4 regions of the Bradyrhizobium sp. USDA 3364 genome follow, and region 2 is predicted to be linked to each of the others. Evidence: predicted binding sites of a transcription regulator. Region 2 holds the regulator's gene; each other region holds the start of a gene.
The links. The regulator LexA, encoded in region 2, represses DNA repair genes until DNA is damaged. The targets are predictions, from matches to a motif close to TGTTCNNNNTGTGTTCNG.
Positions count from the first base shown of each region.

Region 1 (4,208 bases), 290 kb from region 2:
GCTCGAGCCACAATTGCTGGGACCAGGCCCCGGGCGGCACCTTCATCGGCTCGGATGGTTGCCATGACGCGACCGGCGGCGTCGCCGGTGGTCAGATCGGCTATCGCTGGCAGGCCGGCACCTGGGTGTTCGGCCTCGAAGCGCAGGGCGACTGGGCTGACCTGAAGGGCAGCAACAACAGCGCGATCTTCCCCGGCCTCTTCACCAACCAGAGCAAGATCGACGCGTTCGGCCTGTTCACCGGCCAGCTCGGCTACGCCGCCAACAACGTGCTGCTCTACGCCAAGGGCGGCGCGGCGCTGACCGACAACCGCTTCAACACCTACTTCACGCCGACCGGCGTGCTCGCCGGCAGCGCCAGCGACACCCGCTGGGGCGGCACCATCGGCGCCGGCATCGAAGTCGGCTTCGCGCCGAACTGGACCGCCGGTATCGAGTACGACCACCTGTTCATGCAGGACAAGACCTACAACCTCACCACGCCCACCGGCACGCTGTTCAGCAACGTCCGCGACCGCCAGGACGTCGACCTCGTCACCGTCCGCGTGAACTACAAGTGGGGCGGCCCGGTCGTCCCGCGCTACTGATCGCGCGACGCGGATTTACCCAGACCAAAGGCCGGCCTCGCGCCGGCCTTTTTATTTGTGCGGCCGATCAGCCTGCTCGCGGCGCACGAATGAAAACGATCGCTCGAAGCGGAAGGACGGCTCTACACCGTCAAGCTCGCCATCAATTGCCGCTTCAACGCAGCGGGCCCCGTCGTCGCAGCGAATGCTGAGCGCGCCGCCGATCGCGCGCCGCTGCGTTCGCGTCGAAATCAAGAGCCGGCCTCGCGCCGGCTTCTTCGCTGCGTGCGAGCGCGCACCGCTGCGGGACTGTTTTCAGTGCATTGTGGTTTCCCGGATACACAACTTCCGGGATTTCTATGTAGAAGCACGCATACGTCACGCAACACTGCTTTGACGCTCCCTTCAAATGTTCGAAGGGAGACAACGAGAAAATGAGCAAGAAAAACGGGATTTGGACTTTGAAAATCAGGAATGTTTTGCTGGCCTCGGCCGGCATGTTTGCACTGAACGCTTTTGCACCGGCCATGGCTGCTGATATGGCGGCCCGCGCCCCCTACGTGAAGGCTCCGCCGCCGGCCGCGATCTACAACTGGACCGGCTTCTACCTCGGCGGCTTCGGCGGCTATGCCAGCGAGGACTCCGGCAATCCGAAGATGGAAGGCGGCTTCGGCGGCGGCACCATCGGCTACAACTGGCAGGCCGGCAACATCGTGTACGGCCTCGAGGTCGACGCTGCCGGCGGTGACATCGACGCTTCGATTTCCGCGCTGGGCATCACCGCCCGCAGCAAGATCGACTCGCTCGGCACCGTTCGCGGCCGCTTCGGCTTCGCCGTCGACAAGGTGCTGTTCTACGGCACCGGCGGCTACGCCTGGGCCAACAACGAGCTCAGCGTCACCGCGCTCGGCGTGACTGCCTCGCAGAGCAACTTCCACTCCGGCTGGACCGTCGGCGCGGGCATCGAGGCGTTCATCGCCCCGCAGTGGTCGATCAAGGGCGAGTACCTGTATCGCAGCCTCGGCGGCGAGACCTATTTCGGCGTCCCCTCCGCCGACATCAACCTGCACACCGTCCAGTTCGGCGTGAACTATCACTTCGGCGGCCCGATCGTCGCCAAGTACTAAGCTCGACAGTGATCTGACGAGATCGGATCGTTAAGGAAAGGCCGGCCTCGCGCCGGCCTTTTTTGCATCTCGGAACCGGCCCTGCTGACGGCTGCTGCCATCCGGCAAACTATCCGTTGATGGACGCTATTCAGCACTGGAAATTGTCGACCGTTCTTCCTACGTTCCAGTCCTCACACCCCATCGGCGCAAGCTCCCGGCAGCACCGGCGATGCGCGCCCAAAAAGGCGCCCGATCATGCGCCCGGAATTGTCGCTATGGATGAAGTGCTCAAGGCGAAGCGCCAACAGAACGCGGGCTCCTCATCGCGCGCCATCACGATCCGCGGCGCGCGCGAACACAATCTGAAGAACATTGACGTCGAGATTCCCCGCGACAAGCTCGTGGTGTTCACCGGCCTGTCCGGCTCCGGCAAATCCTCGCTCGCGTTCGACACCATCTACGCCGAGGGCCAGCGCCGCTACGTCGAGTCGCTGTCGGCCTATGCGCGGCAATTTTTGGAGATGATGCAGAAGCCGGATGTCGACCAGATCGACGGCCTGTCGCCGGCCATCTCGATCGAGCAGAAGACCACCTCGAAGAACCCGCGCTCCACCGTCGGCACCGTCACCGAGATCTACGACTACATGCGCCTGCTCTGGGCCCGCGTCGGCGTGCCCTATTCGCCGGCCACGGGCCTGCCGATCGAGAGCCAGATCGTCTCGCAGATGGTCGACCGGGTGCTTGCGCTGCCGGAAGGCACCCGCCTCTATCTGCTGGCGCCGGTCGTGCGCGGCCGCAAGGGCGAGTACAAGAAGGAGCTCGCCGAATATCTCAAGAAGGGCTTTCAGCGCGTCAAGATCGACGGCACCTTCTATGAGCTGGCGGAGGCGCCCGCGCTCGACAAGAAATTCCCGCACGACATCGACGTCGTGGTCGACCGCATCGTGGTGCGCCCTGACCTCGCCCAGCGCCTCGCCGAAAGCTTCGAGACCGCGCTGAAGCTCGCCGAGGGCCTCGCCGTGATCGAATACGCCGACGCGCCCGCGGCGGCGGCAGACGAGAAGAAAGACGACAAGAAGAAGACCGCAAAGATCCACGACAAGAGCGGGCCCGAGCGCGTCCTGTTCTCGGAAAAATTCGCCTGCCCGGTCTCCGGCTTCACGATCCCCGAGATCGAGCCGCGCCTGTTCTCGTTCAACAACCCCTATGGCGCGTGCCCGGCCTGCGGCGGCCTCGGCGTCGAGCAGCATATCGACGAGGATCTGGTCATCCCGGACAAGGAGCTGACGCTGCGCAAGGGCGCGATCGCGCCCTGGGCGAAATCGTCCTCGCCCTATTACATCCAGACCCTGACCGCGCTCGGCAAGCACTACAAGTTCACGCTCGACACCAAGTGGAAGGACCTGACCAAGAAGGTGCAGGCCGCGCTGCTGCACGGCTCCGGCGACGACGAGATCAAATTCTCCTATGAGGACGGCGTCCGCTCCTACGACACCAAGAAGCCGTTCGAGGGCGTCATCACCAACATCAATCGGCGCTACCGCGAGACCGAGAGCGAGTGGGCGCGCGAGGAGCTCGGCAAGTATTTCTCCGACGTGCCCTGCGCCGGCTGCAACGGCCATCGGCTGAAGCCGGAGGCGCTGTGCGTCAAGATCGGCGGCAAGCATATCGGCGAGATCTCCGAGCTCTCGGTGAAGCGCGCCGGCGAATGGTTCGAGACCGTGCCGGAAGCGCTGAATGCGCAGCAGAACGAGATTGCGACCCGCATCCTGAAGGAGATCCGCGAGCGGCTGACCTTCCTGCTCGACGTCGGCCTCAATTACCTGACGCTGTCGCGCTCCTCGGGCACGCTGTCCGGCGGCGAGAGCCAACGCATCCGCCTCGCCTCGCAGATCGGTTCCGGCCTGACCGGCGTGCTCTACGTGCTGGACGAGCCCTCGATCGGCCTGCACCAGCGCGACAATGCCCGGCTGCTCGACACGCTCAAGAGACTTCGCGACCTCGGCAACACCGTGGTCGTGGTCGAGCATGACGAGGACGCGATCCGCCTTGCGGATTACGTGCTCGACATCGGGCCCGGCGCCGGCATGCATGGCGGCCACATCGTTGCCGAAGGCACGCCCGACCAGATCATGCGCAACCCGAAATCGCTGACCGGCAAGTATCTGACCGGCGAGCTTTCGGTCCCGATCCCCGACCGGCGGCCGCCGAACCACCGGCGCACCATCAAGGTCGTCAACGCCCGCGGCAACAATCTGAAGAACGTGTCGGCCGAGATCCCGCTCGGCCTGTTCACCTGCGTCACCGGCGTCTCCGGCGGCGGCAAGTCGACCTTGCTGATCGACACGCTCTACAAGTCGATCGCCCGCAAGCTCAACAACGCCAGCGAGGGTGCCGCCCCGCACGACCGCATCGAGGGTCTGGAGCACATCGACAAGATCATCGACATCGACCAGTCGCCGATCGGCCGCACGCCGCGCTCCAACCCCGCGACCTATACCGGCGCCTTCACGCCGATCCGCGAATGGTTCGC
Region 1 is NZ_JBSRYG010000002.1:6,858,762-6,862,969, reverse strand. Features, by position in the region: gene ACVILL_RS32105 (outer membrane protein) at 1-587, shown strand, start outside; gene ACVILL_RS32100 (hypothetical protein) at 639-821, opposite strand; gene ACVILL_RS32095 (hypothetical protein) at 742-1,095, opposite strand; gene ACVILL_RS32090 (outer membrane protein) at 1,034-1,693, shown strand; gene uvrA (excinuclease ABC subunit UvrA) at 1,951-4,208, shown strand, end outside.
Region 1: the regulator LexA is predicted to act here: its motif matches at 1,845-1,862, upstream of uvrA (excinuclease ABC subunit UvrA).

Region 2 (4,208 bases):
CGCTGCGGCGTTCTATCTGCTGCTGTCGGGAGCCGAGGTCGCGACGCAGCGATCCTTCTTCATGACGGCGGTGGTGCTGATCGCCGTGATCGTCGACCGCCGCGCGATCACCTTCCGCACGCTGGCGGTGGCGGCGCTGATCGTGCTCGCGATCGCGCCGGAGGCGCTGGTCCACCCCAGCTTTCAAATGTCGTTCGCCGCGACGCTCGGGCTGGTGGCGCTGGTGCAGATCGGACTGCCGAACCTGCTGGCGTCGCCCGACCATTCGGCGACTGCGCGCGTTGCGCTGTGGGGCGGGCGTGAGCTCACGATGCTGATGCTGGCCTCGCTGGTGGCGGGGCTGGCGACGACGCCCTACGCCGCGTTCCATTTCCACCGCGTGACGCCCTACGGGCTGCTCGCGAACCTCGCGGCGATGCCGGTGGTGTCGGCGGTCGTGATGCCCGCCGGCCTGCTCGGGCTCGTCGCCATGCCGTTCGGATTCGACGGCGTGTTCTGGGCGATCATGGGGTTCGGCATCGACTGGATGATCCTGGTGACGCAATGGGTCGCCGCGTTGCCGGGCGCAGTCGGGCGGATGGCGGCGTTCGGTGTCGGGCCGCTGATCGCGGCGAGCACCGGCATCATCCTGCTCGGCCTGTTGCGCACGCCGCTACGCTGGTCGGGGGCGATGCTGCTGGCGGTGGCCTCGGTCTGGGCAGTGCGGGTGCCGCTGCCGGACGTGCTGATCTCCGCCGACGGCCGGAACGTCGCGGTGCGCGGCGGCGACGGGCGGCTGCACCTGATGCACAGCGCCAAGGATGCTTTCCTGGTCAAGGAGTGGCTGGCGGCCGACGCCGATGCGCGGACCGCCACCGATGCGTCGCTGAGCGAAGGCGTCTCCTGCGATCCGAGCGGCTGCGTGACGCAAGGGTCCGGCGGCGGCTTCATCGCGCTGGCGACACGGCCGGAGGCGCTGGCCGACGATTGCGAGCGCGCAGGCTTGATCATAACGGCGCGGCCGGCGCCGCGGGGCTGCGCGGCCTCGGTGATCGATGCCGAGCGGCTGCGGCGCCACGGGGCGCTGGTGCTGCGGCGGAGCAGGGACGGCTACACCATCGATGCGGTGAAGCCCGGCGGGATCGACCGGCCGTGGTCGCCGGCGGTTCCCGGCGACGGCGAGGCCGAGACCACGTTGCGCGTGCCCGCCACCGCGCCGCGACCGGCCGTCGATGCGACGCCGGCCGAGAGCGATCTGCAGGGCGAGGATTAGGCGTTGTCGGGTGAGGGGCCCGTGGGCAGCTCGAACAGGCCGAGATGGTATTCGTCGGAGTCTGGGCCGCCGTCGGACTTCTTGACGAGGGTGAAGGCCGCCTCGGGAAACTGCTCCCAGACCTTCAGGTCGTCAGCCGTGACCGTCAGCCAGCCGAACCGGAACATGTAGCGGCCCGGTTCCGTGACGCGTCCAGCCTTTTGCCATGTGACCTTATCGACCACCGCGCACGTCCTCCGTGCACGATGATGCGCCAAGGCGCCCGCCGACGCAAATCTCCTTCTGCGCCCCGGAACCGGATGTCCGGGGTCGCTCGAAATCGCTTAGGTCACTCGCCGCCGAATGGCTCATTCCACGGCGACGATGCGTTCAACCCAAAAACAGCGACGCGAATGCGGAGGGCCGCCGCTCCACGACCTTCGGCTTCTGCTCGACCGGCGGGTGCAGGGCCGGCAATTGCAGCACGCTGACGCGCTGTCCCTCGACGAGCTGGGTCACCAGCACATGGCTGCCGTCGGGGAATTCCACCGCGTCGTGATGGCGATCAGGAACGTCGGGCTCGACTTCGTTGAACACGCCGACGCGGAAGTTCATCGTCTTGGTCCAGATCCAGCGGCTGTCGTAGCGAACGTTCTCGGCGAAAGCGAGCTCGGTGCCCGGCAGCATGCAGACCGCGACAGTAGGATCGTTCTCCGAAGCAAAGCCGCGGGTCGACGTTCCGCGGAAGGTCGTCGTGATCAGCGTCTCTCCAACAATGGCGGGGCGCGATGCCACGGCGTGCAGACTATAGTCACACATCGGATGGCTCCTCATTGGAGGTAGCGACCCGTGCCTCTCCTTGAGGCATTGGCCTCTACCAGAGTGGACGATAGCGAACGAGTGTCTGCTCGTTTCTGGGCGATTGTACGACTGGTCCGAGACAGCTCCGATCACAAACACGCGACGCTGCGCGAGAGGTATCGGACCGCACCGGGCAGGCCGCTTGCTGCGCTATCCTCCAAAGGAACGATCCGACCTCTCGCTCGTTCCTCGCCGCCGCAAGTATTTGCTATTCAGTATTTGCGATAAAGGCCGATCAGCTTGCCCTGGATGCGGACCCGGTTCGGCGGCAGGATGCGCACCTCATAGGCGGTGTTGGCCGGCTCGAGCGCGATCGATGCACCGCGGCGGCGGAAGCGCTTCAGGGTGGCTTCCTCCTCGTCGATCAGCGCCACCACGATGTCGCCGGTGTTGGCGACGTCGTTGCGCTGGATCAGCGCCATGTCGCCGTCGAGGATGCCGGCATCGACCATCGAGTCGCCGCGCACCTCCAGCGCGTAGTGCTCGCCAGCGCCGAGCATGTCGGGCGGCACGCTGATGGTGTGGCTGCGGGTCTGCAGCGCCTCGATCGGCGTACCGGCGGCGATCCGGCCCATCACGGGGACCGCGACCGGACGGTTGCCGTCGTCCTCGGCGATCGGCGGCGTCGAGGGGCGCTTGCCGAGGGTGCCTTCGATGACGCTCGGCGTGAAGCCGCGGCGGCCGTTACCGCCGCCGGCCGAGAGCTCGGGCAGCTTGATGACCTCGATGGCGCGGGCGCGGTTGGGCAGGCGGCGGATGAAACCGCGCTCCTCCAGCGCAGTGATCAGGCGGTGGATACCGGACTTCGAGCGCAGGTCGAGCGCATCCTTCATCTCGTCGAAGGAGGGCGGTACGCCGGCCTCTTTCAGACGTTCATTGATGAAACGCAGAAGTTCGTACTGTTTGCGCGTGAGCATCTCGAGTATTCCCCCGGTTGATAGCGTCGTTCGATTCCGAGACTCTTCAGTGGGGCCTGCAGGCCGGGCCTGACCTCAGGAGCATTGTGCTTGTTGCAAGCGCTCCCTGGCGGCCTCCCGTTTGTAGACACCAGTACTCGAAACAAATCATGAACGGACACTATATGTTCGATATGTGTTCCGCAACCACTTAATTTCCGGTGAACGTGTTCGGCGATGCGCAATCGGCGCGCCCGCGAGAGCCTCATTCAGGCAGTGTCAGGATCTCGCATTCAGATCCTTTGACCGCGGCCGGCGCAAACGGCGGACGCACGAGAAGTGCCCGTGCCGCAGCGAGATTCCCGAGCAGCGATGAGTCCTGCTGCATCACGGGCGTGGCGATCAACGTGCCGTCCTCGCGCGCCTCGAGACGCGCCCGCAGATAGTCCTCGCGCTGGTCGTTGGCGGCGAGGTCGCGGCCGAGCAGCGCGGCCGCGCGTGCGTGATGAATCGTTTTTCGACCGCTCAGTGCCCGAATCAACGGCGCCAGAAACAGGAAGGCGCACACATAGGAGGACACCGGATTGCCGGGCAGGCCGATCACCCGCATGGCGCCGAGCCGGCCGTGCATCATCGGTTTGCCCGGACGCATCGCGATCCGCCAGAACGCCATCTCGACGCCCTCGGCCTCCAGCGACTGCTTGACCAGGTCGTGGTCGCCTACCGAGGCGCCGCCGGTCGTGATCAGGATGTCGGCGCCGGTCTCGCGGGCCCGGCGGATGCCGGCGGTGGTCGCGTCCACGGTGTCGGCGGCAACCCCGAGATCGACGGTCTCGGCCCCTTCGGCGCGGGCCAGCGCCCGCAGCGCATAGCCGTTGGAATAGACGATCTGGCCGGGACCGGGCCTTGATCCCGGCATCACCAGCTCGTCGCCGGTCGCCAGCACCGCGACCTTCGGACGGCGGTGCACCGCAAGCTCCGGATAGTTCATGGCGGCCGCCAGCGACAGCGCGCGGTCGGAGAGGCGGCTGCCGGCGGCGAGCAGCACGTCGCCCTCACGGAAGTCGACTCCGGCGGGGCGGATGTGCCGTCCGGCGGTTGCCGTCTCGGTGATTGCGATGTGGTCGCCGTCAGTCCGGGTGTCTTCCTGGATGATGACGGCGTCGGCGCCATCGGGGATCACGCCACCGGTGAAGATCCGCACCGCTTCGCCGGCGCCG
Region 2 is NZ_JBSRYG010000002.1:7,150,545-7,154,752, reverse strand. Features, by position in the region: gene ACVILL_RS33565 (ComEC/Rec2 family competence protein) at 1-1,252, shown strand, start outside; gene ACVILL_RS33560 (hypothetical protein) at 1,249-1,476, opposite strand; gene ACVILL_RS33555 (hypothetical protein) at 1,622-2,050, opposite strand; gene lexA (transcriptional repressor LexA) at 2,305-3,009, opposite strand; gene ACVILL_RS33545 (molybdopterin molybdotransferase MoeA) at 3,254-4,208, opposite strand, start outside.

Region 3 (4,208 bases), 170 kb from region 2:
GGAGGTGCGGAACAGCACCGCTTGGTGTTTCAGCAACGTGCCTTCCTCGCGGTTGGCCAGCACCTGCTCGACGATGTAGCGCGCCTGATCGGCCTCATCTCGGATGGTGACGAGCAACGGCTTGCGGGTCGAGGTCCGGTCGGTCCACAGGTTCTTGGTGAAGCGTTCCTTGGCGAGCGAGATCACGCCATTGGCCGCCGACAGGATCGGCTGCGTCGAGCGATAGTTGCGGTCGAGCGTGACGATCTCGGCCGCCGGGCTGAACTGGGACGGGAAGTCGAGGATGTTGCGCACGGTGGCGGCGCGGAACGAATAGATCGACTGCGCATCGTCGCCGACCACGGTGAGCCCGCGCCCCATCGGCTTGAGCGCGAGCAGGATCGAGGACTGCAGGCGGTTGGTGTCCTGATATTCGTCGACCATGACATGGTCGAAGCGGCCGCCGATCTCCTCGGCGAGCGCCGTGTCCGTCACCATCTGCGCCCAGTAGAGCAGGAGGTCGTCGTAGTCGAGCACGTTCTGCCGCTGCTTGGCTTCGACATATTCCGCGAACAACTGCTTCAGCTCGCCGGCCCAGCCGGAGCACCAGGGGAAGAACTGGCCGAGCACGGCCTCGATCGGCATCTCCGCGTTCACGCAGCGGGAATAGATCGCAAGGCAGGTCCCCTTGGTCGGGAACCGGCTTTCGGTGCGGGAGAAACCGAGGTCGTGGCGGACCAGGTTCATCAGGTCGGCGGAGTCCTCACGGTCATGGATCGTGAACGCCGGCTCGAGGGCGATGCGCTCCGCGAATTCGCGCAACAGCCGCGCGCCGATGCCGTGGAACGTGCCGGCCCAGTTCAGTGCGTCGGTCATGATCGAGGCGCGATCGCCGAGCACGCGCCGTGCGATGCGCTCGACGCGGCCGGCCATCTCGGCGGCGGCACGCCGCGAAAAGGTCATCAACAGGATGCGGCGCGGATCGGCGCCGGCGACGATCAGGTGCGCGACGCGATGCGCAAGCGTGTTGGTCTTGCCGGATCCCGCGCCCGCGATCACCAGCAGCGGCGCGCCCACGATGCAATCCTTGCCGACCCCGTGCTCGACGGCGCGGCGCTGCTCGGAATTGAGCGCATCGAGATAGGCCGTGTTGGCAAGATCAGGCACGAATCACCCCCACCAAACGCTAACAGACATTGCGATTCAGTGGAGCCGACGCGCCGGGGCGCGAGCCGAGAAATTAGATTGACATTAACGCCGCGCGGCGCACAACCGCGCCATGGGAGACGTATCCAAATCCGACACGCCGCTGAAGGCGACATTCAAGGTGCGGCTGAACGGCGAGACGGTGACGCTCGCGACCGTCGGTCAGGCTTATAGCTTCATCAGCAATCTCAGCGCCGTCGAATGGATGGAGTTCCGCTCACTGCACGACGATGCCGTGCTTGCGCTGGAACGAGCGGCCGGGAACGGCATGCTGACGGTGCAGGCAACCAACGCGCTGCGGACGCTGTTCGTCCGCGCAAGATTGCTCTGAAAAGGATCTGAAAAAGAAATGGGCCGCCTTGGCCCTCCGAGGCGGCCCGAGAGTCCGGCCGAAGCGCGTTGCGCGTCCGGCCGTCGCGTGTACCGCCGTTACCTTGTTTGCGGCCATAACGAGCAGGCCTTACGAAACGACCGTCGATTCGGCTGTAGCTGCGGCACCACAATCAGGGGCGGGCGTCGTCGACGAGGCGGTCATACACAAGCGCGGACCGGATGTTCATGGTTGCGATCCTCAGATAGCTCGGTTCGCGCATGGCATTGTTGAACATCATGATCGCCGTCTTCCAGTAGCCGCGCTCGCGCTGATCAATATTCAACGTGGACAGGTAGTCGGCGGCGTCACCAACGGTCGCGAGCGTTCGGCCGTCCTTCAGCGTGATCGGGAACGCAAGCGGCGACCGCATCTCCAGCTCCGGCACGTAAGGCTCCCCCAAGGCAAAGCAGCGACAACCAGCAATAGCAGGAACAGCACTAGCTGCGCCGCTATATCAAAGCCTTAAGGGGGTGTCCGGCTGGAGTGGGCGCCTCAGAAAGAGTCCGCGAGCGCGATCTCCGCCTTCAGGGCATCGATGCGCCGTTCGGCTTCCTCGGACGTCAGGTCACGCGCGTACTGGTTCGGTTGGTAGGCCTCCTCGGCAAGGTTCCTCAAGCGCAGCGCCTGGGCACGGGTCATCAGCCCGCCAAGGCGCTCCGCAACCCCGCCAAATCTCACCGCTGCCATGCTCATCGCTCACCTCGCTTGCTGGATCGTGACTTGACAATATGTTCTATTTTTGTTCTAACAAGCCATGGACAATAAAATTAATGAAATTCGTCGGAAGATCAGCATCTTGCGGGCCGAGATGAGCCTGATCGAGGCGTCGATCCGCGACCAGGTCAACCGCGATCTCGATTGCAGCGAAGCGTCGTACCGGCTGATGGCGATGCGCGCCGAAGTGGCCGAACTGATCGGCCGCTGGAAAGCCGCCGGCGGCGGCGAACGTCTGCCGACGGTCCGGGAGCGGCTGAGCCGAAGCTACGGAGATCGCCCGGTCGCGGCCGGCAAGTCGACCCCCGTCAAGTCGGACAAGGCCAGGCCCAAGCCGAGCCACAGTGCGGGGCCGCGGTAACGCCAAGGTGTGATCAGGTCGCCCGACGGACTTGATAAACTATCGTGAGCGCAAATCGGGTTTCGGGGCAGGAACCCGAGCCGCGGGATCGGCATTTTCTTGTGGTGAGAGCCAATACCATAGCATCGCCCAGCGCCATGATCGCCGATCCGACCGCGCCACCGCGGGCATCGATGAATGACGATCGCAGCCCGCTGCTGACGCTGATCTCCTGCGTCAGCTGCATCAGGACGATGCGTCTCGAGAGCAGCTCTCCGGGCAGCGAGGGCAGGGATATTCTTCAGTACCGCTGCGAACAATGCAGCCGCATCGAGCGGGTCCAGTTGGTGCGGCGAAGCTGGCCCGCGGAACGCTAGCACCGTTTCGCGAAAAACTTTCATTCTTGGTTGGAACTTTTGGTTCCATTCACCATTAAGCCACTCGGTTTGCGTCACAAATCGGGGTTATTGCGTTTTCCCGCTTGAATAGATCACGGGCAGTCACTCTTATGGTCACACTGGCGTTTCCGAGTCCGTGGATTCGTGGCCAGCGCGTAGGGGAATTTACATGACCGATCTCGGTTCGTCGCCTCGTCCCCGTGCTGATACACGCCGCGCCCAGTCATCGAACGGAAGCCTCGATTCCTCGCACGATCTGCTGCAGTCCTTGCAGGCGATGCGCGGCGGCGATTTCTCGGTTCGCATGCGTGGCGACTATCTCGGTATCGACGGCAAGATCGCGGACGCCTTCAACGAAATCGCAGCCGCCAACGAGCGCATGGCGCAGCAATTGGCGCGCGTCGGACAGGTCGTCGGCCGCGAGGGACAGACCCGCCAGCGCGTCAATTTCGGCCTCGCCAGCGGCGCCTGGGCCGACATGGAGAGCTCGGTCAACACGCTGATCGACGATCTGCTGTGGCCGACCCGCGAAGTCACCCGCGCCGTCGCCGCGGTGGCGCAGGGCGACCTGCTGCAGACCGTGCAGCTCGACGTCGAGGGCAGGCCGCTGCGCGGCGAATTCCTGCAATCGGCGAACATCGTCAACACGATGATCAAGCAGCTCTCGGTGTTCACCTCCGAGGTCACGCGCGTCGCCCGCGAAGTCGGCACCGAGGGCAAGCTCGGCGGCCAGGCCCAGGTGCCGGAAGTGACCGGCGTCTGGAAGGACCTGACCGAGAGCGTCAACTCGATGGCCAACAATTTGACCGGCCAGGTCCGCAACATCGCCGAGGTGACGATCGCGGTCGCCAACGGCGACCTGTCCAAGAAGATCACGGTCGACGTCCGCGGCGAGATCCTGCAGCTCAAGGAGGCCATCAACACGATGGTCGACCAGCTGCGCTCATTCGCCTCGGAAGTGACGCGCGTCGCCCGCGAGGTCGGCACCGACGGCAAGCTCGGCGGCCAGGCGATCGTTCCCGGCGTCGCCGGCACCTGGAAGGACCTGACCGACTCGGTGAACGCGATGTGCGGCAACCTGACCGCCCAGGTCCGCAACATCGCCAACGTGACCACGGCGGTGGCGCGCGGCGACCTATCGCGCAAGATCACGGTCGACGTCAGCGGCGAAATCCTCGAGCTGAAGGACACCATCAAC
Region 3 is NZ_JBSRYG010000002.1:6,976,364-6,980,571, forward strand. Features, by position in the region: partial or broken gene ACVILL_RS32730 (ATP-dependent helicase) at 1-1,146, opposite strand, end outside; gene ACVILL_RS32735 (hypothetical protein) at 1,259-1,516, shown strand; gene ACVILL_RS32740 (hypothetical protein) at 1,689-1,943, opposite strand; gene ACVILL_RS32745 (DUF3072 domain-containing protein) at 2,051-2,251, opposite strand; gene ACVILL_RS32750 (hypothetical protein) at 2,367-2,633, shown strand; gene ACVILL_RS32755 (hypothetical protein) at 2,771-2,989, shown strand; gene ACVILL_RS32760 (HAMP domain-containing protein) at 3,180-4,208, shown strand, end outside.
Region 3: the regulator LexA is predicted to act here: its motif matches at 2,288-2,305, upstream of ACVILL_RS32745 (DUF3072 domain-containing protein).

Region 4 (4,208 bases), 1.5 Mb from region 2:
ATCGGAATAGATGCTGTAGGCAACGAACAGCAGCGCGGCCGCGACCACGCCCATATAAATAATCCCCGTCATAGGGTGGAAGCCCTTGTCGAGGTCCGGCCCCTTTTTCAAGGCGGGCTCGATCGATCCGGGTAACGCCATATCGCTCATGGTAAACTCCTGTCCCAATGCGTGCGATTTTGCGCGATGCATATGACAAGCAATTGAAATCCGCCGCGTGAAATGAGCTTGCGCCCCTCGCGGTGGAGGTGCGGGCCGAATTTTTGTGCAACGCGTTGAAGGCGCACGAGACCTCGCGGTCTCGTGGCAATCTTCGGCAACAATGGGTCACCGATCGGGACGGAAACGTGCCGCCCGCGTTTCGCGGGGCGAGACATTGTGGGAATGAGGCCACAGCCACGGCCGGGCCATGCTTGGTGACCGTGACATGAATGCTGCGGGAGGCGACGCTGGAGCCGCAGTACCGCGAGACGGCAGGGCGTGGTCGCGCGAGCGGAGAGATCGTGGGCGGAGAGATGAGGTGGCGCGCCGCACGATCGGGGCTAGCAAACCGCGCAGCGCGCCCGCCTCAGGGTACGTCATGGCGTGAACATGACGCCCGATACCTGCGGAACACGTCACAGTACCACGGATCAATTAAAGGTTGTAGGCATTTGTCAGCGATTAGAACAATTTCACGTTGAAGTGTGGTTCCCGGGTTCCGTTGGTTTTGCGGAGCTCAAGCCGCGCGGGCCGAGCGGCGGAGCTGGCTCGCCGCGATTTTGAGGTCGTCGATAAAGCGCTGATATTCCAGCGCCTTGGCTTTTTCGTCAGGCAGCCGCAACAGATAGGATGGGTGCACGGTGACGAGCACCTTGGTTCCGTCGTAGTCGATCAGCTGGCCGCGGTTCTTGTTGATCGGTGTGATCTTGCCGAGCACGCTGTGTGCCGCAGTGGCGCCGAGCGCTACCACGAGCTCCGGCTTGATGACTGCCAGCTCGCGCTCGTACCACTGACGGCAGGCGCGGATTTCCGGCGTGTTCGGCTTCTGGTGCAGCCGGATCTTGCCGCGCGACACGAATTTGAAATGCTTCACAGCGTTGGTGATGTAGACCTTGCCGCGCGCGATGCCGGCTTCCTCGAGCGCGCGGTCGAGCATCTGTCCGGCCGGTCCGACGAAGGGATGGCCTGCGAGATCTTCCTTGTCGCCGGGCTGCTCCCCGACCAGCATCAGCGTCGCGCCTTGCGGCCCTTCGCCGAACACGGTTTGGGTTGCGTCCTTCCACAGCGGGCAGGCGCGGCAATCCGCGGCCTCATCGCGCAGGGCCGCAATGGTGTCGCGCACCTGTGCATCCTGGGTTTGCTTGCGGGCCATTGGTTCGTCCTGCCGCTGCTGCGGCGCGGCCGCCTTGCGTGCGATGAAGGGGCCGCTGGTCATGCGCATGGCGTCTTCGATCAAGGGCTTAATGATCGAGTCCTCGGGCAGGTTCCTCCAATAGGCCTGCGGCATCTCCATCAATTTCAGCCGTGCAGAATTGGAGAAGCCGTTGTCGTGACGCCGCCAGGCCTCCTCGAGCCGATCCTCGCTCGGCACCTCGGATTTGGCGACGCCCGGCGTGATCGAGATCGCGTGCCCGTCCCAATGGGCGCAGACGTCGGGAGTGAGGATCGACCACGGCATGTCGGCGAAGCGGCCGGCGAAGAAAGGTGCGGCGAGCTCGACGATGCGATGCTCCGGCTCGAACCAAGCGACGTAGTGTGCCGTCCGCTCGCGCCCGATCTCGCGGAAGCGGAGATGCGCGTGCATCCTGTCGATGTCGCAATAGACCGCGCGCGCCATCGCGTGGACCTCGGCGACATCGGGATCGTCAGTCGTGCCGAGCAGGTCGTGCTGGCTGCGCAGCCGCCACAGCAGGCGATAGAGCAGGGCGAAGCGCTCGTCATTACGATGCAGGATCGCGGTCTTTGCGAGCTCGACGAATTTGGCTGGGACGTTGAACTTCGCCTGCGGCGTGTCAGGCAATTCATTGACGCAGGATGCCGGCGACAATTCGTCGTCGCGGCGGATTGTCCACGTGACCTCCGCAGGCTCCACGTCATTCAGTGCCAGTCGCCGCGCGGCTTTGCGCCAGCCTTCGAAATCGGTGTCGTTGTCGAGCACGATGATACGCATGCGATTGCTCCGTTTCCGTCCTGCCGTCATTTTCGAGGCGAGCGCGCCTGACACTTGCGGAAGATCACGGCCCGTCCGGTTCAGCGGCCGCTGAATCCCATTGATTCCACTCATGAATCACTGAGCTCACCAATCCGATTGACTCCGCGGGCCCTGTTAGCTTTATATTAGAACATATCATGAACAAATGAGCCAGTCCCTGGTTCGTGTTCAGACCAGTGACGGCCTCAAATTTTGCTTGGAAGGAGCGGCGCATATGAATGGCGCACGCATGGGTACGCTTGCGTCTCTGCGCGGCAGCATCGCGCGCATCGAGGCGCCATCGGAGGCGGCGATGCCGAACCGCATCGCGCTTGGCCACACCAGCGCCGACGCGATGCTGCGCGGCGGGCTTGCGCCGGCTGTGCTGCACGAGGTGTTCGCCGCCGGCCATCAGGGCGGTGCTGCGACCGGCTTCATCGCGGGGCTTGCCGGACGGATATCGGCGCGCAAGCCGCTGGTCTGGGTACGGCAGGATTTTTCCGATCGCGAGAATGGCGCGCTGTCGATGCGCGGGCTCGCCGAACTCGGCCTCGATCCGCGCCTCCTGGTCACGGTGCGCGCCGCCGATGTCGATGCCGCAATGCGCAGCGCGGCCGACGCGCTCGCCTGCGATGCGCTCGGCGCTGTCGTGCTCGAAGTCTGGGGTCCTGCGCGCCAGCTCGATCTCGTCGCCAGCCGTAAATTGACCTTGGCCGCGCAAGCCTCAGGCGTCACCGCGCTGGTGCTGCGGATCGCGGCCACGCCAATTCCCTCGACCGCGGAGACGCGCTGGATCGTGCGCGCGGCCCATTCACCGCCCGGCAATGCCGCCAGCACCTGGGGCGCGCCGCGCTTCGAGGCCGAACTCGTGCGCAATCGTCATGGCCCGGTCGGGCGATGGATCATGGAATGGAAATGTGATGAGTGCCAATTCAGTGAACCATCGGCGTATCCTCAGCCTGTGGCTGCCACGTCTGCCCATCGACCGCATCAAGCGCAAGCTCGCGCAGGACATCGCCTCGCAAGCTGATGGGCAAGGCAACGTCTCTCCGCCTGACACACGGGAGGTAGCTGAACCTTCAAGTGAGGTGAGCACATTGGCAGGGCTCTCTCCCCCCTTGCGGGGGAGAGTTGGAGAGAGGGGTGGCCACGAGCACCGCCCGGGCGGCTCACCCCTCTCCCTAACCTCGAGAGCGAGCTCCGCTCGCCTCGGACCCCGCAAGGGGGGAGGGAACCCATCCGTCCATGCGTCCCTTACGAACGAGGCGAAGCAAGCAGAACTCCCCAGCGTCGTGGTGGCAAAAGACCACAACGCGATCCTGCTGCATGCGATCGACGAGGCCGCGGTGCGCGCCGGGCTGTCGATCGGGCTGCCGCTCGCCAATGCACGGGCGATCTGCCCGGAGCTCACGGTCTACGACGCCGATCCGGCCGCCGACCTGAAGACGCTGAACGACATCGCCGACTGGTGCGACCGCTTCACGCCGCTGGTCGCGCTCGATCCGCCTTACGGACTGTTCCTCGACATCACTGGCTGCGCGCATCTATTCGGCGGCGAGCACGCGCTGTTGCAGATCGTGATCAATGCACTGCGCCGGCGCGGCTTTGCCGTCAGCGCGGCCATCGCCGGCACCTCGACCGCGGCGCGCACGCTGACGCGTTATGCCTCGGGGCAGATCGTCGCCAATGGCGTGGAAGCGGCGGCCGTCGGTCCGCTGCCGGTGTCGGCGCTCGGCGCCGATGCCACGATCACCACCGGCCTGCGCCGCGCCGGCCTGAAGACCATCGGCGATGTCGCCTCGCGCGCGCCGCATGAAATCTCGGCGCGGTTCGGTGCGGCTTTCACCACCTTGCTCTCCCACGCGCTCGGGCAGGGCGATGCCCCGATCAGCCCGCGCAAGCCGCTGCCCGATTACATCGTCGAGAAGCGCTTTCCCGAGCCGATCGCGACCGACACCGTGATCGCGCTGACGCTCTCGAGCCTTGCCAAAATGCTGGTTGCGGCGATGGACAAGCAGGGCAAGGGCGCAAGGCA
Region 4 is NZ_JBSRYG010000002.1:5,641,246-5,645,453, forward strand. Features, by position in the region: gene ACVILL_RS26540 (inorganic phosphate transporter) at 1-150, opposite strand, end outside; gene ACVILL_RS26545 (UdgX family uracil-DNA binding protein) at 719-2,152, opposite strand; gene ACVILL_RS26550 (ImuA family protein) at 2,409-3,203, shown strand; partial or broken gene ACVILL_RS26555 (Y-family DNA polymerase) at 3,457-4,208, shown strand, end outside.
Region 4: the regulator LexA is predicted to act here: its motif matches at 2,321-2,338, upstream of ACVILL_RS26550 (ImuA family protein).